DNA from 3 places in the Pseudomonas sp. S2_F07 genome. Region 1 is predicted to be linked to each of the others. Evidence: predicted binding sites of a transcription regulator. Region 1 holds the regulator's gene; each other region holds the start of a gene.

What was found. The regulator sigma-54, encoded in region 1, starts transcription at its own class of promoters, with help from an activator protein. The targets are predictions, from matches to a motif close to ANTGGCATNNANNTTGCTNT.
Positions count from the first base shown of each region.
Region 2: glnK (P-II family nitrogen regulator) is a predicted target of sigma-54. The motif match lies at 6,244-6,263, and genes of this name have one in related genera.
Region 3: AB4O40_RS26545 (CmpA/NrtA family ABC transporter substrate-binding protein) is a predicted target of sigma-54. The motif match lies at 5,342-5,361, and genes of this name have one in related genera.

Region 1 covers NZ_CP162758.1:4,813,467-4,821,296, reverse strand. The annotation lists gene AB4O40_RS21790 (ATP-binding cassette domain-containing protein) at 1-210, opposite strand, end outside; gene AB4O40_RS21785 (KpsF/GutQ family sugar-phosphate isomerase) at 486-1,460, shown strand; gene AB4O40_RS21780 (KdsC family phosphatase) at 1,460-1,984, shown strand; gene lptC (LPS export ABC transporter periplasmic protein LptC) at 1,992-2,564, shown strand; gene lptA (lipopolysaccharide transport periplasmic protein LptA) at 2,551-3,099, shown strand; gene lptB (LPS export ABC transporter ATP-binding protein) at 3,099-3,824, shown strand; gene AB4O40_RS21760 (RNA polymerase factor sigma-54) at 4,050-5,543, shown strand; gene hpf (ribosome hibernation-promoting factor, HPF/YfiA family) at 5,618-5,926, shown strand; gene ptsN (PTS IIA-like nitrogen regulatory protein PtsN) at 5,939-6,403, shown strand; gene rapZ (RNase adapter RapZ) at 6,406-7,263, shown strand; gene AB4O40_RS21740 (HPr family phosphocarrier protein) at 7,279-7,551, shown strand; gene pmbA (metalloprotease PmbA) at 7,764-7,830, opposite strand, start outside.
Region 2 covers NZ_CP162758.1:3,686,312-3,694,141, forward strand. The annotation lists gene dapF (diaminopimelate epimerase) at 1-801, shown strand, start outside; gene AB4O40_RS16735 (DUF484 family protein) at 815-1,540, shown strand; gene xerC (tyrosine recombinase XerC) at 1,543-2,442, shown strand; gene AB4O40_RS16745 (HAD family hydrolase) at 2,439-3,146, shown strand; gene sutA (transcriptional regulator SutA) at 3,273-3,596, opposite strand; gene AB4O40_RS16755 (secondary thiamine-phosphate synthase enzyme YjbQ) at 3,698-4,123, opposite strand; gene AB4O40_RS16760 (ammonium transporter) at 4,337-5,674, opposite strand; gene glnK (P-II family nitrogen regulator) at 5,710-6,048, opposite strand; gene AB4O40_RS16770 (accessory factor UbiK family protein) at 6,457-6,717, shown strand; gene AB4O40_RS16775 (BRO-N domain-containing protein) at 7,121-7,645, shown strand; gene AB4O40_RS16780 (HigA family addiction module antitoxin) at 7,657-7,830, opposite strand, start outside.
Region 3 covers NZ_CP162758.1:5,831,244-5,839,073, reverse strand. The annotation lists gene AB4O40_RS26565 (sensor domain-containing diguanylate cyclase) at 1-845, opposite strand, end outside; gene rlmKL (bifunctional 23S rRNA (guanine(2069)-N(7))-methyltransferase RlmK/23S rRNA (guanine(2445)-N(2))-methyltransferase RlmL) at 989-3,259, opposite strand; gene rmf (ribosome modulation factor) at 3,790-4,005, shown strand; gene AB4O40_RS26550 (quinone-dependent dihydroorotate dehydrogenase) at 4,230-5,249, opposite strand; gene AB4O40_RS26545 (CmpA/NrtA family ABC transporter substrate-binding protein) at 5,478-6,689, shown strand; gene AB4O40_RS26540 (ANTAR domain-containing response regulator) at 6,705-7,280, shown strand; gene AB4O40_RS26535 (nitrate/nitrite transporter) at 7,599-7,830, shown strand, end outside.

The sequences.
Region 1 (7,830 bases):
CTGACCGTTGACCCAGACTTCACCCTGGGTGGGCCGCAACTGGGCGCCCATCAGACGCAGGAGCGTGGTCTTGCCACACCCGGAAGGCCCCATGATGCCGGTGACCTTGCCGCGCGGGATACGGATATCGACATTATTGAAAATGCTGCGCGCACCGCGCTTGAAGGACAGTCCCTTCAGCTCGACCGCGTAGGCGTTATCGGCACTCATCTAAACTCCTTGCGATGCAGCCTCTCACTCGGACGCTTGGCTTTCTGCCGAAAGCACATACCTCCCGGGCAGGCCGAACTGGCGGCGAACTATAGCATTGCAAAGGCTGCGCGCCCAAGGCCAAAGCCAGGACATGTTCAACTGCATGACCGGTTGAAAGCCCCGTTTAGAAGGTTTCCGGCAACAAGGATGGCAATGCGCGACGAACTAGCGTGAGGGATTCGATCATAACCGCTATAATCGCCGCCTTTTCATCAGGCTATACGATTTCTGACATGAGCCAATCCAGCGACCTGATTCAATCAGCACAACGCACCATCCGCCTCGAGGTAGAGGCCGTGCAAGGCCTGCTGCCCCATATCGACGCGGATTTCGTACGCGCTTGCGAGATGATTCTGGCCAGCAAAGGCCGCGTGGTCGTGGTCGGCATGGGCAAGTCGGGGCACATCGGCAACAAGATTGCCGCGACCCTGGCCAGCACCGGCACCACGGCGTTTTTTGTGCACCCGGCTGAAGCCAGCCACGGTGACATGGGCATGATTACCCGCGACGACATCATTCTGGCGCTCTCGAATTCCGGCTCCACCAATGAAATCGTGACCCTGCTGCCACTGATCAAGCGCCTGGGCATTCAGTTGATCAGCATGACCGGCAACCCTGGCTCGCCGCTGGCCAAGGCCGCCGAGGTGAACCTGAATGTTCACGTCGAACACGAAGCCTGCCCGTTGAACCTGGCACCCACCTCATCAACCACCGCCGCGCTGGTCATGGGCGATGCCCTGGCCGTCGCGCTGCTGGAAGCCCGTGGCTTTACCGCCGAAGACTTCGCCTTTTCCCATCCCGGCGGCGCCCTGGGCCGACGCCTGCTGCTTAAAGTGGAAAATGTCATGCACGCCGGGCAAGAGTTGCCGCAAGTACAGCGCGGCACCCTGCTGAAGGACGCGCTGATGGAAATGACCCGCAAAGGCCTGGGCATGACGGTGATCCTGGAAGCCGATGGAAAGCTGGCCGGGATCTTTACCGACGGTGACTTGCGTCGCACGCTGGACCGTAGCATCGACATCCATAGCGCTACCATCGACCAGGTCATGACTGCACACGGCAAGACTGCCCGCGCCGAGATGCTCGCCGCCGAAGCGCTGAAAATCATGGAAGATCATAAAATCAACGCGCTGGTCGTGGTCGACAGAGACGACCGCCCGGTCGGCGCCTTGAACATGCACGACTTGTTGCGTGCAGGAGTAATGTAATGAGTGCGGACCTGCTGCAACGCGGCAAACAGATCAAGCTGGCGGTGTTCGATGTCGATGGCGTGCTGACCGATGGGCGCCTGTATTTCCTCGAAGACGGCAGCGAGTTCAAGACCTTCAACACCCTCGACGGCCAGGGCATCAAGATGCTGATGGCCGCCGGCGTGCAGACCGCCATCATCAGTGGCCGCAAGACCCCGGTGGTCGAGCGGCGGGCCAAAAACCTCGGTATCCCGCACCTCTATCAGGGTCGCGAAGATAAACTGGTGGTACTCGACGAACTGCTGGCCCAACTCAACCTGAGCTATGAACAGGTGGCCTACCTCGGCGACGACCTGCCGGACCTGCCGGTGATTCGTCGCGTCGGCCTGGGCATGGCGGTGGCCAATGCCGCCGGTTTCGTGCGTGAACACGCTCACGGCATCACCCTCGCCCGCGGTGGCGAAGGTGCCGCTCGCGAATTCTGCGAATTGATCCTGCGCGCCCAGGACCGCCTCGATGCGGCCAATGCGGCGTACCTGTGAGCCCACTATGCTGAGCAAAAAGTTTCGCAACACCCTGATGTTCACTTGCATCGCGGCAATATTCGCCGCGGTTGGCTACTGGAACATCAGCCCGGAACGCTTCCTCGACAAGCCGGTAACGCCGGTCGATGAGAGCGCGATCGACTATTACGCCATCAACGCCCACAGCGTGCAGTACCTGCCCGACGGCAAGCTGCAATATGATCTGGTGTCCGACAAGGTCGAGCACCTGAAGGCGACCGAGGTGACATTGCTGACCAACCCCGACCTGAATGTGTTCCGCGGCACTGAATTCCCGTGGCACGTCCAGAGCCTGCGCGGCGAGGTCAATCCTGATGGCACGCAGGTCGAACTGATCGATGACGTGCGCATCACGCGTTTCGACGAGAAAAACCGTAGAACCCTGATCACCAGCACCCGCATGACCGTGTTCCCGCAGCAGCAATATGCGCAGACCGAGCAAGACGTTAGAATCGACGGCGCTGGCGGTGTATCGACTGGCAAGGGAATGAAAGCGTATTTGAAAGAAAGCAGGATACACCTGCTATCGAACGTAAGAGGACAGTATGAGGCTCGTTAAAACCCTCCCGATTTTGCTCAGTCTGGGCGCAGCACTGGGAAGCGTGAGCGCCTGGGCTCTGCCGGAAGATCAACAGCAGCCTATCCGCATCCAGGCCGACGATGCCCAACTGGACGACAAGCAAGGTATTGCTACCTATAAGGGTGACGTGATCATCACCCAAGGCTCGATGAAGGTGACAGGCAACACCGTTACCATCACCCGCACCCCGACTGGCGACATTGACGTAGTGACCTCGGTGGGCAACCTGGCGTACTTCGAGCAATTGCAAACGGCTGGCGACACCAAGCCCGTGCAGGGCTGGGGCGTGACGATCCAGTACCACGCCGCGCAAAATCGCGTCGTACTGATCGACAAGGCCAAAGTTGTCGACAAGGACAACAACGTCACCCAAGGCGAGAAAATTGTCTACGACACCGACAAGAAGCTCGCCAGCGCCGGTCGCGCCACAGGCAGCAAGGTCACCGAGGCGCGTCCGCGTATCGACATGGTGATCCAGCCGAAGAAGAAAACCGACGAGAAAAAGGCCCAGTAATGGCAACTCTGAAAGCTCAGCATCTGGCCAAGAGCTACAAGAGCCGCCAGGTCGTGCGTGATGTCAGCCTGTCCATCGACAGCGGCCAGATCGTCGGCCTGCTTGGCCCGAACGGCGCCGGCAAGACCACCTGCTTCTACATGATCGTCGGCCTGGTGCAAGCCGACCAGGGCCGCGTCCTGATCGATGACCTGGACGTCAGCCACCAGCCGATGCACGGCCGCGCAAAGGCCGGTATCGGTTACTTGCCGCAGGAAGCATCGATCTTTCGCAAGCTGTCGGTGGCCGACAACATCATGGCCATCCTCGAGACCCGCAAGGAACTCGACAAGGCCGGCCGTCGCAAGGAACTGGAAAGCCTGCTGCAGGAATTCCACATCAGCCACATCCGCGACAACCTGGGCATGAGCCTGTCCGGCGGCGAGCGTCGTCGCGTGGAAATCGCCCGCGCCCTGGCCACCAACCCGAAATTCATCCTCCTCGACGAACCCTTCGCCGGCGTGGACCCGATTTCGGTCGGCGACATCAAGCAGATCATTCACCACCTCAAGGCCAAGGGCATTGGCGTGCTGATCACGGACCACAACGTTCGTGAAACCCTGGATATCTGTGAAACCGCCTACATCGTCAATGACGGCCAACTGATCGCCGAGGGCGACGCAGAGACCATCCTGGCCAACGACCTGGTCAAGGAAGTGTATCTGGGCCATGAGTTCCGCCTGTAAGCACTGAGTCGTGCCCAGGCCATCGCCCGGGCACTCACCGTGCCGACAAGCGTGGTCAGCCCTCAACAAGGGCAGCGCAGCAACACCGCTTTATAGTTTTTTATTGTTACAGCGCTCTAGGCAAACCCTTTAGTTTCAGGCATATAATTTGCTTAAGTTTGGCGCCCCGGCGCCCTGTAGTGGATGGCGCATGTGCGCCGGCGAATAAGGTGTTAAGCCCCTGCCATGAAACCATCGCTAGTCTTGAGAATGGGCCAGCAGCTGACGATGACACCGCAGCTGCAACAGGCCATCCGCCTGCTCCAATTGTCGACCCTGGACCTGCAACAGGAAATCCAGGAGGCCCTGGAGTCAAATCCGATGCTCGAACGCCAGGAAGAAGGCGACGACTTCGACAATTCCGATCCCTTGGCCGACAACGCCGAACAAAAGCCCAACACTGACATCCAGGAACCTTCCTATCAGGAAAGCGCCCCGACGGTTGATAACCTCGATGAGGGTGACTGGAACGAGCGTATCCCCAACGAACTCCCCGTCGACACCGCGTGGGAAGACGTTTACCAGACCAGCGCCAGCAGCCTGCCCAGCAATGATGATGACGAGTGGGACTTCACCACCCGCACCTCGGCCGGCGAAAGCCTGCAGAGCCACTTGCTGTGGCAACTGAACCTGGCCCCGATGTCCGACACCGATCGCCTGATCGCCGTGACCCTGATCGACTGCATCAACAATCAGGGCTACCTGGACGAAACCCTCGAGGAAATCCTCGAAGCCTTCGACCCGGAACTGGACATCGAACTGGACGAGATCGAAGCCGTCCTGCACCGCATCCAGCAATTCGAGCCAGCCGGCATCGGCGCCCGCAACCTCGGTGAATGCCTGCTGCTGCAATTGCGCCAGCTGCCTGCCAAGACCCCTTGGCTGGCCGAAGCCAAGCGCCTGGTCAGCGATTACATCGACCTGCTTGGCAGCCGTGACTACAGCCAGTTGATGCGCCGCATGAAGCTCAAGGAAGACGAACTGCGCCAGGTCATCGAGCTGGTCCAGAGCCTAAACCCGCGCCCGGGCTCGCAGATCGAGTCCACCGAAGCCGAGTACGTCGTTCCTGACGTCATCGTGCGCAAGGACAACGAGCGCTGGCTGGTGGAACTCAATCAGGAGTCGGTGCCACGGCTGCGGGTCAATGCCCAGTACGCCGGTTTCGTGCGCCGCGCCGACACCAGCGCCGACAATACCTTCATGCGCAATCAGCTGCAGGAAGCCCGCTGGTTCATCAAGAGCCTGCAGAGCCGCAATGAAACCCTGATGAAGGTTGCCACCCAGATCGTCGAGCATCAGCGCGGCTTCCTGGAGTACGGCGACGAAGCCATGAAGCCGCTGGTCCTGCATGACATCGCCGAAGCGGTCGGCATGCATGAATCGACGATTTCACGGGTGACCACCCAGAAATTCATGCACACCCCCCGGGGCATTTATGAACTGAAGTACTTTTTTTCCAGTCACGTAAGCACCTCCGAAGGCGGCGAATGCTCGTCCACGGCGATCCGGGCGATCATCAAAAAACTGGTTGCAGCGGAAAATCAGAAAAAGCCGTTGAGTGACAGCAAGATCGCTGGTTTACTGGAGGCACAAGGCATTCAGGTGGCTCGCCGCACCGTCGCCAAGTACCGCGAATCCCTCGGGATCGCGCCTTCGAGCGAACGCAAGCGGTTGATGTAGGGCCACGCCACAGCGTTCCAGTGGTAGATCATCTGGTCTACCGCTTTATGCACTGGCAACGAAGGAGAAGCTGTATGCAAGTCAACATCAGTGGACACCAACTGGAAGTGACCGAACCTCTTCGCACCTACATCGGCGAAAAACTCGAACGATTGGAGCGACATTTCGACAAGATCACTAATGTGCAGGTCACGATGACCGTCGAAAAACTGAAGCAGAAAATCGAAGCCACGCTGCATATTCCCGGGAATGAAGTGGTCGCCAACGCGGAGCATACCGATATGTACGCCGCGATCGACGCACTCACCGACAAGCTGGATAAACAACTCAAAAAGCATAAGGAAAAGACCCAGAGCCTCCTACAGGGCGCAACCGGTCGTTAACACTCCCTACCCATGATCCGACTTGAAAGTATCCTGACCCCCGGCCGTTCCCTGGTGAACGTGCCGGGAGGCAGTAAAAAGAAAGCCCTCGAACAAATTGCCAATCTGATCGCCCGCGAAGTGCCGGCCCTGGAGATGCAAGATGTCTTCGAGGCACTGATTGCTCGTGAAAAACTCGGTTCCACCGGGTTTGGTAACGGCATCGCCATTCCACATTGCCGTCTCAAGGGCTGTGTTTCGCCCATCAGTGCATTGATGCACCTGGACGCCCCTATCGATTTCGACGCCATCGATGGTGCGCCGGTTGACCTGCTGTTCGTGCTGCTGGTCCCGGAAGCCGCCACCGATGCGCACCTTGAGCTGCTGCGACAGATCGCCAGCATGCTCGACCGCAAGGACGTGCGTGAAAAGCTGCGTAGTGCTGCAAGTAACGAAGCCCTGTATCAGGTTGTCCTGAACGAGCAAAACGGTCAGTAATCATGCGCTTGATCATCGTCAGTGGCCGTTCCGGCTCAGGTAAAAGTACCGCCCTCAACGTACTTGAGGATAACGGCTACTACTGCATCGACAACCTGCCCGCCGGCCTGCTGCCGGAGCTGGCCGAGCGCGCCCTGGTTCATACCGAGATGTTGCAGCCGCTGGTCGCCGTTTCCATTGACGCGCGCAACCTGCCAAGCCACCTGTCACGCTTTCCCGACCTGCTCGAGGAAGTCCGTGCCCGCCACATCCAGTGCGATGTGCTGTATCTGGACGCCGACGAAGAAACCCTGCTCAAGCGCTTCTCGGAAACCCGCCGACGCCACCCCCTGAGCAACGCCAACCGTTCGCTGGCCGAAGCCATCAACGTTGAGAGCGCCCTGCTCGGGCCGATTGCCGACCTTGCCGATCTCAAGATCAACACCACCAGCCTGAACCTGTACCAGCTGCGCGACGCCATCAAACTGCGCCTGTTGAATCAGCCCGAGCCGGGAACTGCCTTCCTGGTCGAGTCCTTCGGCTTCAAGCGCGGCATGCCGGTGGACGCCGACCTGGTTTTCGATGTGCGCTGCCTGCCAAACCCTTACTGGAAACCGGAATTGCGCGAGCAGTCCGGGCTCGATCAACCGGTTGCCGAATACCTGGCGGCACAGCCGGATGTCGAAGAGATGTTTCAGGACATTTCCACATACCTGCTAAAGTGGCTGCCTCGTTTTGCCGCCAGCAACCGCGCCTACGTCACCATTGCCATTGGCTGCACTGGCGGACATCACCGTTCCGTCTACCTGACCGAGCGTCTGGGGCAGACGCTGCAACAATCCCTGAAGAACGTCCAGGTCCGCCACCGCGACCTCAGCTAAAGGATTCACATCGCGATGCCTGCTCTGGAAATCGAAATCATCAATAAATTGGGCCTGCACGCTCGCGCTTCTGCAAAATTCGTTGGGGTAGCGGGTCAGTTCCCGTGCCAGATCCGGGCCGGTCGGACACCAGAGTCCATGGTCGATGGCAAAAGCATCATGGCGATGATGATGCTGGCCGCCGGCAAAGGCACCACGATCCACTTGAGCACCGAAGGCGAGCAGGAACAGGAAGCGCTGGATGCGCTGGTGGCGTTGATCAACAACTTCTTCGACGAAGGCGAATAAAAGCTACAGAAAAGAAGATAGGCCCAGCCGTTGCAGGAGCGAGCCTGCTCCGGGCGGCGTTCCGACGATGGCATCACCACTTTCAACTTCAATGTCGCCTGACACTCCGCTTCGCGAGCAAGCTCGCTCCTGCAAGGAGGTTGCCGTGTAGTCAATAAAAAAGGCGCGCCACCCAATGGGTGACGCGCCTTTTTTTGTACAGCGGCCGAGGCTTAGCTACCCGCCACCGTCATCCGCTCGATCAGCACCGAACCTGTGCGAATGTTGCTGCGCAATTCA
Region 2 (7,830 bases), 1.1 Mb from region 1:
CTGGGCAATGATTTCATGGTCCTCGACCTGGTCAGCCAGCACGCGCACATCCTGCCCAAGCATGCCAAGCAATGGGGCGACCGGCACACCGGCATCGGTTTCGACCAATTGCTGATCGTCGAGGCGCCGAGCAACCCGGACGTGGATTTCCGCTATCGGATCTTCAACTCCGACGGTTCCGAAGTGGAACAATGCGGCAACGGTGCGCGCTGTTTCGCCCGCTTCGTGCTCGACAAGCGCCTGACCGCAAAGCGGCTGATTCGCGTCGAGACCAAAAGCGGCGTCATCGAGCTCGACGTGCGTAACGATGGCCAGATCAGCGTCAACATGGGCGCCCCGCGCCTGGTGCCGGCGGATATTCCGTTCCAGGCACCGGAGCAGGCCACGAGTTATCAGGTCGACGTCGACGGCACCCCGGTCGATCTGGCTGCCGTGTCCATGGGCAACCCCCATGCCGTGCTGCGGGTCAGCGATATCAACAACGCGCCGGTGCATGAACTGGGGCCGAAAATCGAACATCACCCGCGCTTCCCGGCACGGGTCAATGTCGGTTTTCTCCAGGTCATCGACCGGAGCCGCGCGCAGTTGCGAGTCTGGGAGCGTGGAGCCGGGGAAACCCAGGCTTGCGGAACCGGCGCCTGCGCCGCCGCAGTGGCCGCGATCAGCCAGGGGTGGATGGATTCGCCGCTATTGATCGACCTGCCTGGCGGGCGCTTGTCCATAGAGTGGGCAGGCCCTGGCCAACCGGTGATGATGACCGGCCCGGCAGTGCGCGTATATGAAGGACAAGTGCGTCTTTGAGTGAGCGAAACCTATGACCGACAAGCCTCAGGTACCCGCGCGACAAGCTGACGAATCACCGTCCGAAAGCCTGGAGGCGGCGGCTATTGCCGCGTACCTGGAGGCTCATCCGGACTTCTTCGTCGAGCACGAAGAGCTGCTCCCGTCCCTGCGTATTCCCCATCGTCGCGGTGATACCGTGTCGCTGGTGGAGCGTCAGATGACCATCCTGCGCGACCGCAACATTGAACTGCGTCATCGCCTGTCGCATTTGATGGACGTGGCCCGGGACAACGACCGATTGTTCGAAAAGACCCGTCGCCTGATCCTGGCGCTGATGGACGCAGCCAGCCTGGAAGATGTAGTGATGTGCGTCGAAGACAGCCTGCGCCAGGAATTCCAGGTGCCCTTCGTCAGCCTCATCCTGCTCGGCGACAACGCCATGCCGGTGGGCCGCTGGGTCACTCACGCGGAAGCCCAGGTGGCCATCGGCGGTTTGCTCTCGGAAGACAAAAGTGTCAGTGGCAGCCTGCGCGAGCATGAGCTGGACTTCCTGTTCGGCGAAGAACAGCGCAAGCAGATCGGCTCCACCGCGGTCGTTGCCATCAGCCATCAAGGCATCCACGGCATCCTGGCCATCGCCAGCCGTGATCCGCAACACTACAAAAGCTCGGTGGGCACCTTGTTCCTGAGCTACATCGCTGAAGTCATGGGTCGCGTGCTGCCACGGGTCAACAACTCCCTGCGCTCGGTACGCTGAACATGGAACGACAACTGGACGCTTACTGCGAACACCTGCGCAGTGAGCGGCAGGTGTCGCCACACACGCTGTCGGCCTACCGCCGCGACCTCGATAAAGTGCTGGGCTGGTGCATCAAACAGAACATCGGCAGCTGGACGGCGCTGGACATCCAGCGCCTGCGCAGCCTGGTTGCCCGCCTGCATGCCCAAGGCCAATCGTCCCGTAGCCTGGCGCGATTGCTGTCAGCCGTTCGCGGGCTCTATCACTACCTGAACCGTGAAGGCCTGTGCGACCACGATCCAGCCAATGGCCTCGCACCGCCCAAAGGCGAACGCCGCCTGCCGAAAACCCTCGATACCGACCGCGCCCTGCAACTGCTGGAAGGTGGTGTGGAGGACGACTTTCTCGCACGCCGGGACCAGGCGATTCTGGAACTGTTCTACTCCTCGGGGCTGCGCCTGTCGGAGCTGACCGGACTCAATCTCGATCAGCTCGACCTGGCCGACGGCATGGTCCAGGTGCTCGGCAAGGGCAGCAAGACCCGACTGTTGCCGGTGGGTAAAAAGGCTCGCGAAGCACTGGAACAATGGTTGCCGCTGCGGGCGATGGCCAACCCGGCAGACGATGCGGTGTTTGTCAGCCAGCAAGGCCGCCGCCTCGGCCCCCGGGCGATCCAGGTGCGGGTCAAGGCTGCCGGCGAGCGCGAACTGGGGCAGAACCTGCACCCGCACATGTTGCGGCACTCCTTCGCCAGCCATTTGCTGGAATCCTCCCAGGACCTGCGCGCAGTACAGGAACTGCTCGGCCACTCGGACATCAAGACTACGCAGATCTACACCCACCTGGACTTCCAGCACCTGGCCACGGTCTACGACAACGCCCACCCAAGGGCCAAACGCATTAAGGGCGACGATTCATGAGCATTCAGTTGATCACCTTCGACCTCGACGACACCTTGTGGGACACCGCCCCCGTCATCGTCAGCGCCGAAGCCGTTTTGCGTGAATGGCTGACCGAGTACGCACCCAACCTTGGGGCGGTGCCGGTGGAGCATCTGTGGACCATTCGTGAGCGCGTGTTGAGCAACGAGCCTGGCCTCAAGCACCGCATCAGCGCATTGCGTCGGCGGGTGCTGTTCCATGCACTCGAAGAGTCTGGCTACACCCATGCAGAAGCCTCGGATCTGGCGGACAAGAGCTTTGAAGTGTTCCTGCATGCCCGGCATCAGATCGAAGTGTTTCCAGAGGTCGAACCGACCCTGGAAATTCTCGCCAACCATTACGCTCTCGGCGTGATCACCAATGGCAACGCCGATGTGCGTCGGCTGGGCCTGGCGGATTACTTCAAGTTTGCGTTGTGCGCCGAAGACATCGGCATCGCCAAACCCGATGCGCGACTGTTTCAGGAGGCCTTGCAGCGTGGTGGCGCGACCGCTGAAACGGCGGTGCACATTGGCGATCATCCGGGCGATGACATTGCCGGTGCGCAGCAGGCGGGAATGCGGGCAATCTGGTTCAACCCGGCGGGCAAGGTCTGGGAAGCCGAACGGTTGCCGGATGCGGAGATTCGCAGCCTGACCGATTTGCCGGCGCTGTTGGCGCGGTGGAACAAGGCCTCAGCCTGACACAGAACCAATGTGGGATCGCCGCACCGCCGCTCCCACAGGGATCACCACAGGTTTCATATTTTTGTTTCAGGCATGAAAAAGCCCGCAGCGACGGCGGGCTTTTTCAGCAAGCGGGTAGCAGGCTCAGATAGGCCGGCTGCCGTACTTGTTGTCCGGTTTCTTGGGCGGATCGGCGACCACATTGGCCTCCACTTCCTGCACCTTGCCACCCTTGGCCAAAAACTCCTCCATGGCCCGCGCGAGAGCATCGCGTTCCTTGTTCTTGGCTTCGACGCTTGGCAATTCATCGACCGATACCGCTGCCTTGGCCTTGCCTTTGGCAGCCGGAACCGGCGCATCACCGCCGTCGTCTTCAGCGACGTCTTCCGCCGCTGCTTCCAGACCTTCTTCGGTTTCGTCGTCGTCGCCTACTTCGAGGTCGTCGTTTTCCAGATCATCGTCGCTCATGTTCTACCTCATGACTTGCGAAAAGCAGATTAGTTATAGCCCAGCTTTGCCCTCTGTCGAAGGCAGCAGGAAAAAATTCAACAGCCGCTGCTGACCAGCGGCTATGCCTCTTCACCGTGTACGGTGGCGAGGACTTTACGGGCACCGCCATGATCACGGTGCTCGCCCAGATAAACGCCTTGCCAGGTCCCCAACGCCAGCTGGCCTGCCGAAATCGGCAAACTGAGCTGACAGCCAAGCACGCTGGCCTTGAAGTGCGCCGGGAGGTCGTCCAGGCCTTCGTCGTTATGCTCATAGCCGTCTGTTCCTTGTGGGATCAGACGATTGAAAAATCGTTCGAAGTCGCGACGTACCGCCGGATCGGCGTTCTCGTTGATGGTCAACGACGCCGAGGTATGCTGCAGCAACAAATGCAACAGACCGACCCGACACGCCTTGAGTTCAGGCAGGCCGGCGAGTAACTCGTCCGTTACCAGATGAAAGCCCCGGGGCCTCGCCCGCAAGGTAATCAGAGTCTGTTGCCACATACAGTTCTCCGCACGTTCGGGGCGCATTCTAGCGCGCTCTGGGAAAAAACAAAGGCCCTAATATTCCTTCAATCCTGTAAGCCTTTGGCTGCACAAAAACACCCGACGTAAACATCGTAAAACCTGTAGGAAAAAACCTTTCAGCCCAGCCTTCAACAACAAATTCCAGACAAAAAAATGCCCGGCAAGCCGGGCAGTTTTTTTAGCGCTTGCTTACAAGTTGTAGCCGCGTTCGTTGTGAAGCGCCAGATCGATGCCGACCGCCTCTTCTTCTTCGTTGATACGCAAGCCCATGACCGCATCCAGCACCTTGAGGATGATGTATGTAGCGATCGCGGTGTAGATCACCGTGAAGCCCACGCCTTTGCACTGAATCCACACTTGCGCGGCGATGTCGGTCACGGTGCCGAAGCCACCCAGGGACGGAGCAGCGAACACACCGGTCAGGATTGCGCCGAGGATACCGCCGATACCGTGCACACCGAAGGCGTCCAGGGAGTCGTCATAGCCGAGCTTGCGCTTGAGGGTGGTGGCGCAGAAGAAGCACACCACGCCAGCCGCCAGACCGATTACCAGCGCGCCCATCGGGCCGACAGTGCCGGCAGCCGGGGTGATTGCCACCAGACCGGCAACCACGCCCGAAGCGATGCCCAGTGCGCTAGGCTTGCCGTGGGTGAGCCACTCGGCAAACATCCAGCCCAGTGCGGCAGCGGCGGTAGCAATCTGAGTTACCAGCATCGCCATGCCGGCGGTGCCATTGGCCGCAGCGGCGGAACCGGCGTTGAAACCGAACCAGCCAACCCACAGCATGGCCGCGCCCATCAGGGTGTAACCGAGGTTGTGCGGAGCCATCGGCGTGGTCGGGAAGCCCTTGCGCTTGCCCAGCACCAGGCAGGCAACCAGACCAGCCACACCGGCGTTGATGTGCACCACTGTGCCACCGGCGAAATCGAGCACGCCCCAGTCCCACATCAGGCCGCCGTTGCCGGACCAGACCATGTGTGCGATCGGCGCATACACCAGGGTGAACCAGATGCCCATGAACACCAGCATCGCGGAGAACTTCATCCGCTCGGCGAACGCACCGACGATCAGCGCCGGGGTGATGATCGCGAAGGTCATCTGGAAGGTGACGAATACCGCCTCAGGGAACAGCGCCGCAGGGCCGGTCAGGCTGGCTGGCGTGATGCCGGCGAGGAATGCCTTGCCCATGCCGCCGAAGAACGAGTTGAAGTTGACGACGCCTTGCTCCATGCCCGTGGTGTCGAACGCGATGCTGTAGCCATAAATGACCCACAGGACGCTGATCAGACCGGTAATGGCGAAGCACTGCATCATCACGGAAAGAATGTTTTTCGACCGAACCATGCCGCCGTAGAACAGCGCGAGGCCGGGAATGGTCATAAACAGCACCAAGGCCGTCGAGGTCATCATCCAGGCGGTGTCGCCGGAGTTGAGGACTGGGGCCGCCACTTCGTCTGCCGCCAGAGCAAGGCTGGGCATTACGATGGACAACAGGGCTCCTAGCCCTGCGAATTTACGCAGAGTCATATTGTTTTCTCCTGGGGCGTTGGGTTTGTGGCGGCTTAGATTGCGTCGGTATCGGTTTCGCCGGTACGGATGCGAATCGCCTGTTCCAGATTGACCACGAAGATCTTGCCGTCACCGATCTTGCCGGTGTTGGCAGCCTTGGTGATGGCCTCGATTACCCGGTCCAGATCCTTGTCGTCGATGGCGACGTCGATCTTCACCTTGGGCAGGAAATCGACCACGTATTCCGCGCCGCGATACAGCTCGGTGTGACCCTTCTGCCGACCAAAGCCTTTGACTTCAGTGACGGTAATGCCCTGCACGCCGATCTCGGACAGCGACTCGCGTACGTCGTCCAGCTTGAACGGCTTGATGATGGCAGTGACTAGCTTCATGAAAACTCTCTCCCGAATTGGTGGACTTGCCCCAGGAAAACAAACCCGACTCAAGTCTAAGCGCAGTGCCTGGCTTTGTAACGCATCGTCGGCCCTGACCTGCCCGTCCGACGCTCCTCACGAAACACTCCCCCGCTTCGCTTGGCGCACTGCGTTCGTCACAGTGACTGCATCAGTGCATGGGTCACCAGCATCTAAGCAGAAACCTTGCCATCTCCACAAAACCCATAGTTTTCAATCTTTTGCCGGCAGATGTCCGCCATATCGCAACAACACTCGCCGGGTTACGCACAACAACGGTGCGGCACCGTCCGTCCCAATGCGCGAAAAGTGTGCATCCCTTGCCCGCGCAAATGACTATAGACACTGCGTGATACACTGCCCGTCATTGTTTCCAGGACATTGCCCATGCTCGCGCCAAAAGACTTCCTCGACGCCCTCACCGGCACCGCCTCCCGCCTCTTCAGCGGCGATACGCCTCTGCCGAAAACTGAAATCGAAAGCCAGTTCAAAATGCTGCTGCAGAGCGGCTTCAGCAAACTGGATCTGGTGAGCCGGGAAGAATTCGATAGCCAGATGGTCGTGCTGGCACGCACGCGGGCTCGGCTGGAGAGCCTTGAGGCGAAGGTGGCGGAGCTGGAAGCGAAGCTGAATCCGCCGACTGAATAAATTCTGATGTGAAATGCAGTCCCCCTGTGGGAGCGAGCCTGCTCGCGATTGAAGGTCGGCACGACCTTGCACTTCACCTGTAGGAGCTGCCGCAGGCTGTGATCTTTTGATCGCAAGCCCCGCAACAATCCCGGCAACGTCCTACAAACATCACACCGCCGTCCGATTGCGCCGCAGATCTCCGGTTCCTAAGCTCACCCTCAGCTGAATGTTCAGCACTGGGTTTGGCGACCCGGAAGCTAAAGGAGCATGACGACCATCGACGCAAGTCATGGCGGTTGTGCGTGGGAGATCTCCGGGTCTGCCGGGTTCCTTTTGCTCCGGTTCGCCAACCCGCGTACAACTGCCACCCAATTGTTTGGCGACAATTGCCGGCAGCCCTTAAGCAAAAGGAGCTGTATCAATGAATCGAGATGATGCTTACCTGATTCCGCAAGTCTTCACCCGCCACAAACTCCACCTCCACGCCCTCCTGATACAAAACCAACCCTGGTTCAGCGCCCGCGACCTAGGGCGACTGCTACGCATCTACCTCAACGACCGCCAAGTCCGAAAACTCGACCCCGACCAATACCAAACAGCCAAAACCCTCATCCACGGACATATCGAAAACACCCTGCTGGTCAGCGAATCCGGCGTCTACGCATTACTGGTCTACCACTACTGCCCCGAGTACCGAGCTCTGCGTGAATGGCTCACCCACGAAGTTGTTCCCGCCCTGCGAGATGCCCAATACCCCACCACAACCGAACGCCCGCAACTGAGCCTGCTCAACTGGCCGGAAATGTCGTTGAGCCTGCTGCACTGGAACAACCAGCCGTGGATTCGGTTGCAGGATGTGCCGCAGATGATGACAGAGCAGGAGCAGGCAAGACGCCCGGTAAAACCGTGGTGGAAGCGGGCTTCACTCGTCTTGCAGTCGCTTTGAATATTTAACGTTCAACCACGCTCGATCTGGGCCGAGCGCAACTCGTAGGTCGATTGCAGATTCAGCCAGAACTCGGGCGTGGTGTTCAGGTTGATGGATAGCTTTTGCGCCAGACCAACACTGACACCGCTCCGCTGATTCACAACATCGCTTATTTCCGCCTCCGGGTCGTTCAACGAGCGAGC
Region 3 (7,830 bases), 1.0 Mb from region 1:
ATGGCCGGCGGGTTGGGCGACTCGAACAGCACCTCGTGCTGCTCGTCGATCGACAAATCGAGGATGCGCACCGAGAGATAGTCGCGGCCCGCTTCCGGCAGTCCATCCGCCAGCAACTGGCGCATGCTGATCACCGCCATGACATAACCGAAGGGCTTCATGGCGCTGTGGCCCTGACTGTTGCGCTGCATGACCGGTGCAACCAGCAGCACACCACGCGCATAAGCCGGCTCGATACTCACCAGATGCATCGGTTGCGACACCGCCATGGCGCCATGTTGATCGGCCCGATCGAGCGTGGCACGCCGTAGCGGCTGGGCCAGCAAGTCGTAACCGAGGGGTGCTCCGAGTTTGCTTTGCGTCTGGCTATACAGCACCGCTACGTACTCATCTCGCTCGCCGGCCAGTTGCAATTGGCCGGCGGCGTTGAGTTCTCTCAGGGTGAAGCCGCTCAAGCCTTCGTCACGCACCCGACGCTCGAACGCCGCCCGCTCATCACGAGTGACCCGTTGGGCAAAGGAATACGCCTGGGTTCGCAGCAGCAAAGGTTGGGTGTAACCATCGAACTCCGCTCGGGACACCGAATCGGAATTGGCGAAAAACCGGCGCAGGCCGTCGAGGCGCTGCTCCTGATCTTCGAAACGCTCTTCGATACGGCTGTAACGTTCACTGGCCAGCAGTTGGAAGCGTTGCCGCAATTGATGGTGAAACAGATTAAGTGTCGACCACGCCAGCAACCCGGTGAGCACCCCGCCGACCAGCAATACCAGCAGCGCGACCAACCAGGCCGAGGCATCTTCGCTGATAAAACCCAGGATCCTGGGGCGCACGGCATGCAACGACATAGAACGCAACTCAAAACGCCAGGTGCGGGAAAGCCCTTTGGTCGTGAGTTGAGTTATAGCCATTAGCCACTAACTTGACCAGCACTGATGGGATCCAGGAGCCTTTGAAAATCAAGGCTCTGTGGATCCAATCAAATCAAGTGTCAACGCGCCGTGATTTTCCAGGCGCGATGGATCTTGGCATTACGGGAAAAATCCGGATCGATGGTCTGCGCGGTGATCTCCTCGACCGCATAGCGCTCGCCGAGATTGGCTTCCAGTTCGAACTTGCGGAAGTTGTTGGAGAAGTACAACACGCCGCCAGGCGCCAAGCGCGCCATGGCCAGGTCGATCAGTTGCACCTGGTCGCGCTGCACGTCGAAGACACCTTCCATGCGCTTGGAGTTGGAGAAGGTCGGCGGGTCGATGAAGATCAGGTCAAACTCGTCACGGCAGGCGTCGAGCCATACCATCACATCGCTTTGCTCCAGACGATTCTTGTCGGAGAAACCGTTCAGCGAAAGGTTGCGACGCGCCCAGTCCAGGTAGGTTTTCGACAGGTCGACGCTGGTGGTGCTGCGCGCTCCGCCCTTGGCCGCATGAACACTGGCGGTGGCGGTGTAGCAGTACAGGTTGAGGAAGCGCTTGCCAGCGGCCTCTTTCTGAATCCGCATGCGCATCGGCCGGTGATCGAGGAACAACCCGGTGTCCAGGTAATCGGTGAGGTTGACCAACAGCTTCACGCCGCCTTCATTCACTTCGACGAACTTGCCCTGAGCGGCTTGACGCTCGTACTGCTTGGTGCCGCTCTGACGCTCGCGGCGCTTGACCACCACACGGCTCTTGTCGATGTTCAACGCCTGCGGAATCGCCGCCAGGGCATCGAACATGCGCGCCGAGGCCTTTTCCGGATCGATGGATTTCGGCGCGGCGTATTCCTGGACGTGGACCCAATCGTGATACAGGTCGATGGCCATGGAGTATTCCGGCATGTCGGCATCGTAGACGCGGTAGCAGTCGATGCCTTCACGCTTGACCCACTTGCCCAGGGCCTTGAGGTTCTTTTGCAGGCGGTTGGCGAACATCTGCCCGCCTTCGCTCAGGCGCGGCTGCTCGACCACCGGAGCCGGTGCCGGCGTCGGTTTGATCGGGTTGCCATTTTTGTTGAACTTGCGTTCTTGCGGTTCGTTCGGCGCCTGATCATAGGCGGCTTGCTCGCGCTCGACCTGGCGCTGTTCCGGAGTACGACGCTCGCCGGTGACGAACTGGTCCGGCAACACCTTGATCAGCAGCAGCTTGCACGGCAAGGCGCCGTTCCAGAACGAATACTGCTTGTGGCTGCGGATGCCCATGCGCTTGCCCAGGTCCGGCGCACCGGTGAACACCGCTGCTTCCCAGTTCAGGCAGGCCTGACGCAGGCGCTCGCCGAGGTTCTGGTAGAGGTAGAGCAGGCTCGCCTCATCGCCCAGACGCTCGCCGTACGGAGGGTTGCAGATCACCAGGCCTTTCTGGTTCTGGTCCGGACGCGGCTCGAAAGTTGCGACTTCGCCCTGGTAGATCTTGATCCACTCGCTCAGGCCGGCACGCTCGACGTTGTTGCGACCCGGTTGAATCAGTCGCGGATCAGCTTCGTAGCCGCGGATCCACAACGGTGTCTTGGCCAGGCCGGCCGCTGCGCGCTCAGAAGCTTCTTCATGCAATTTTTTCCACAGCGCCGGGACGTGACCGAGCCAGGCGGTGAAGCCCCACTGCTCGCGACGCAGGTTCGGCGCGATGTCGGCAGCGATCATCGCCGCTTCCACCAGGAAGGTGCCGACACCGCACATCGGGTCAGCCAGTGCGCCGCCTTCGGCCGCGATACGTGGCCAGCCGGAACGGATCAGGATGGCGGCCGCGAGGTTTTCCTTGAGCGGTGCCGCACCTTGCTGCAGGCGATAGCCGCGCTGGTGCAGGCTGTGACCCGACAGGTCGAGGGACAGAATGGCTTCGCCACGGTCCAGGCGCAGGTGAATACGCAGGTCCGGGTTGAGCTTGTCGATGGACGGACGGTCGCCTTGCGGGGTGCGCAGTTTGTCGACGATGGCGTCCTTGACCTTCAGCGCGCCGAAGTGGGTGTTGTCGATACCCGAGCCATGGCCGCTGAATTCGACGGCCAGGGTGCCGTCATTGAGCATGTGGTCTTGCCACTCGATGTCCAGCACGCCGTGGTACAGGTCTTCGGCGTCCTTCATCGGGAAGCGCTTGAGCACCAGCAGCACGCGGTTGGCCAGGCGCGACCACAGGCACAGGCGATAAGCGGTTTCCATGGTGGCCATGCCACGCACGGCAGAGGTGTGCTCCCGCGCTTCCTCAAGGCCAAGCCCGACGGCTTCCTCGATGAGCAGGCCTTCAAGGCCTTTTGGGCAAGTGAGGAAGAGTTCGAAACGATCGGACATGGGAATTCCAGAACCTTTAGCTGAGTGACCGGGCAACGCATTGCCGGTCCGGTTTTCAATCAGGCGCTTTTCTCGAAGAACGCCCGCGTGGCACGAAGGTGTGCCGTTCCACCCCTGCTGCCCGGGTTAAATGAGCTTAGATGCAAGGACAGATAAAAAAGTTGATGCAACAAAATGTCATAAGTCGACCCTTCGTCGAATAGTGCTTCCCGGCAACGGGAGCCATTCTCAGTAAAGGATTAAGCCCATCATCCAGCGCAGAGCCGATCATACCGGGGTTTGGCCAATAAATACGCTACAACTGCTCTGTTACTTATGGCGTTAGCACATGAACGGTTACGTCCTTATGACAAAACGATCATTCCCTCGATGTGACGCATTGGTTAGAACTCAATACAGGTTGGCGCCGCAATGACGCCAACACCTTGGCTCGTCACGCCGGCAACGAGCCCCCAACGGCAGAGTTTTTCTGCCAGACCTCAATAGAGGTCGACGCGATAAATACAGTCAACAAGTGAGGGCAACACCCTATGAGAAGACTTAAGCGTGATCCGTTGGAAAGAGCATTTTTGCGCGGATATCAATATGGCGTTGGTGGTAAATCCCGTGAGCTTTGCCCATTTACTCTACCGTCGGTACGTCAAGCCTGGATCAACGGCTGGCGAGAAGGACGCGGCGACAACTGGGACGGTATGACCGGCACTGCGGGAATCCACAGACTCAACGAACTTCACGCCGTCGGCTAATTACAGGGCACAACACTCCGACACGACAATCTGACTTTGTACTGAATTAACCACGCACGTCCCATCCGGACGGCGGGCTCCGGCCCAGGGGCTCCTTCAAGGAGCCCTTTTTTATGCCTGTCCCATATACCCCATTACCTTGTAGGAGCTGCCGAAGGCTGCGATCTTTTGACCTTGATTTCTAAAATCAAAAGATCGCAGCCTTCGGCAGCTCCTACAGGGGATCAGCGTAGCGCTGCGATTGCGTCTACCGACTCACGAATCAGCGCCGGGCCTTTGTAGATGAAGCCCGAATAGATCTGCACCAGGCTCGCGCCCGCTGCGATTTTCTCGGCCGCGTGCTTGCCTTCGGTAATGCCGCCCGCCGCAATGATCGGCAAACGCCCACCCAGCTCCGACGCCAGCACTTGCACGGTGTGGGTGCTCTTGTCACGAACCGGTGCGCCGGACAGGCCACCGGCTTCTTCGCCATGCTCCATGCCTTCGACGCCTGCGCGGCTCAGGGTGGTGTTGGTGGCGATGACGGCATCCATCCCGGTTTCGATCAGCGCTTGCGCAACTTGTGCGGTTTCTTCGTCGCTCATGTCCGGCGCGATCTTGATCGCCAGCGGTACATGCTTGCCATGACGCAATGCCAGTTCCGCGCGGCGCTCGGCCAGATCGGCCAGCAACTGCTTGAGCGAGTCACCGAATTGCAGGCTGCGCAGGCCCGGCGTGTTCGGCGAACTGACGTTGACCGTCACATAGCTGGCGTGGGCATAGACCTTGTCCAGGCAGATCAGGTAGTCGTCCACGGCACGCTCGACCGGCGTATCGAAGTTCTTGCCGATGTTGATGCCCAGCACGCCTTTGTACTTGGCCGCCGCCACGCGGGCCAGCAGGTGATCGACACCGAGGTTGTTGAAACCCATGCGGTTGATGATCGCCTCGGCTTCCGGCAAGCGGAACAGACGTGGCTTCGGGTTACCCGGCTGCGGACGCGGCGTGATGGTGCCGATTTCGACAAAACCGAAACCCAGCTGGGCGAAACCATCGATGGCTGCGCCGTTCTTGTCCAGGCCGGCGGCCAGACCTACCGGATTCGGGAAATCCAGGCCCATGACATTCACCGGCAGCTTCGCCGGGGCCTTGCACAGCAAGCCGTTGAGCCCAAGACGCCCGCCCGCGCCGATCAGGTCCAGGGACAGATCGTGGGAGGTTTCCGGGGAGAGTTTGAACAACAGCTGACGGGCCAGGGTGTACATGGGCGGATTTGACTCGATTGGCGGCGAATTGAGGCGGCGATTATAGCCGGGCAACGGGGTGGCAAGCGAGGCGCGTGATCAAATCAACGGATAATGGCATATGCCTTGCACCACTCTGGGCACCAGCACCCATGCCAACGACCGAATGTGTGCAAAGACAATGGCGTCGTCCCCGGCCTGCTCAAGCAAGAACTCGGGACGACGTTTTTTTTGCAAGGTGAACACGCGATGAACGAACCGTCAGCCGGCCCCCTGGCTTGGGTCAATGGCAGCGATGCCCCGGAAAAAACCGAAATCAATCTCGGCTTCATGGCCCTGAGCGACTGCGCTTCTGTGGTTGTCGCCGCCACACAGGGCTTCGCCCAGCCCCACGGTTTGACCCTGAACCTCAAGCGGCAATCGTCCTGGGCCAACCTGCGGGACAAACTGGTCAGCGGCGAACTCGATGCCGCCCACAGCCTCTATGGCCTGATTTACGCCGTTCACCTGGGCATCGGTGGCGTGGCCGCGACCGACATGGCCGTGTTGATGGGCCTGAACCGGAACGGTCAGAGCATCAATCTGTCCCACGGCCTGCAGGCGCTTGGAGTGACCAGTCCTGAAGCACTGGATCGGCACGTGCACCAAACTCGCTCAAAACTCACCTTCGCCCAGACGTTTCCCACCGGCACCCACGCCATGTGGTTGTATTACTGGCTCGCCAGCCAGGGCATTCACCCACTGCTGGATGTCGACAGCGTGGTGGTACCGCCACCGCAAATGGTCGCGCACCTGCGGGCCGGGCGTATCGACGGCTTCTGCGTCGGCGAGCCCTGGTCCGCCAGCGCCGTGCAACAGGACCTCGGTTTCACCCTGGCCACGACCCAGACCATCTGGCCCGATCATCCGGAAAAGGTCCTCGGCTGCACCCGTGCGTTCGTCGAGCAATACCCCAATACCGCCCGGGTGTTGGTGATGGCGATTCTGGAAGCCAGCCGCTTCATCGAAGAAAGCACCGAAAATCGCCGCAGCACCGCACAACTGCTCAGTGCCGCGCAGTACCTTGACGCACCACTGGACTGCATCGAACCGCGCCTTCTGGGCGAATACGCCGACGGCCTTGGCCACCGCTGGCAAGACCCGCACGCGCTGCGCCTGCACGGGGACGGCGAGGTCAACCTGCCGTACCTGTCCGACGGCATGTGGTTCATGACCCAGTTCCGCCGCTGGGGCTTGTTGCGCGATGACCCGGACTATCTCGCGGTGGCCCGGCAGGTCCAGCAACTGGACCTCTACCGTGAAGCCGCCCGTGCCGTCGGCGTCGCTTCGTCAGCCGGGGAAATGCGCAGCAGTCAGTTGATCGACGGCAAAATCTGGGACGGCTCGGACCCGGCCGGTTATGCCCGCAGTTTCAAACTGCATGCAATGAGCGACAGCTCGCACCGATCCGCCAGCCGCTGACAGGAGACCACGAACATGCTGCGTATCCTGCTGATCAACGACACCGCCAAAAAAGTCGGACGCCTGAAGGCCGCCCTGACCGAAGCCGGATTCGAAGTGATCGATGAATCCGGCCTGACCATCGACTTGCCCGAACGCGTCGAAACGGTGCGTCCGGATGTAATTCTGATCGATACCGAGTCACCGGGCCGCGATGTCATGGAACAAGTGGTGCTGGTGACGCGCGACCAGCCACGCCCGATTGTGATGTTCACGGACGAACACGACCCCGATGTGATGCGCCAGGCGATCAAGTCCGGGGTCAGTGCCTACATCGTCGAAGGCATTCACGCACAACGCCTGCAGCCGATTCTCGATGTGGCCATGGCACGCTTCGAGAGTGACCAGGCCTTGCGCGCCCAGTTGCATGCCCGCGACCAGCAATTGGCCGAGCGCAAGCGCATCGAACTGGCCAAGGGGCTGCTGATGAAAATGAAGGACTGCAACGAGGAAGAGGCCTACACACTGATGCGCCGCCAGGCGATGAGCCGCCAGCAGAAGCTGATTCAAGTGGCGGAGCAGATTATTGCCATGAGTGAATTATTGGGTTGAACAACAAAAGATCGCAGCCTTCGGCAGCTCCTACGGGGTGCACAGATTCCCCTGTAGGAGCTGCCGAAGGCTGCGATTTTTTTGCTTTACACAAATTTCCGATATGGCACAGATCTGGCTAGGTAATCACTACAGGTAACCAACGGCGGTTGCCCCACCTACGACAAAGACGTCGCTCACCTCATTTGCCCTTGGCGGATCGGGTGGCGGCGTTTTTTCGTTTTGGCCCCAGAGCACGGGGCCGGTGGTGCGGCCGTATCGGCGCCCCACCTGCAAGCTCATGACTCCTTTCGAGACTCTTCACAGCTGAGGTGCGCAATGAATTCAAGCTTCTGGAAATCCGGCCATACACCCACATTGTTCGCAGCGTTCCTCTATTTCGACCTGAGTTTCATGGTCTGGTACCTGCTCGGTCCTTTGGCGGTGCAGATCGCCGCTGACCTGCAGCTGACGACACAGCAACGGGGGCTGGTGGTCGCCACGCCGATTCTGGCCGGGGCGGTGTTGCGCTTCGTGATGGGGATGCTGGCTGATCGCCTGTCGCCCAAAA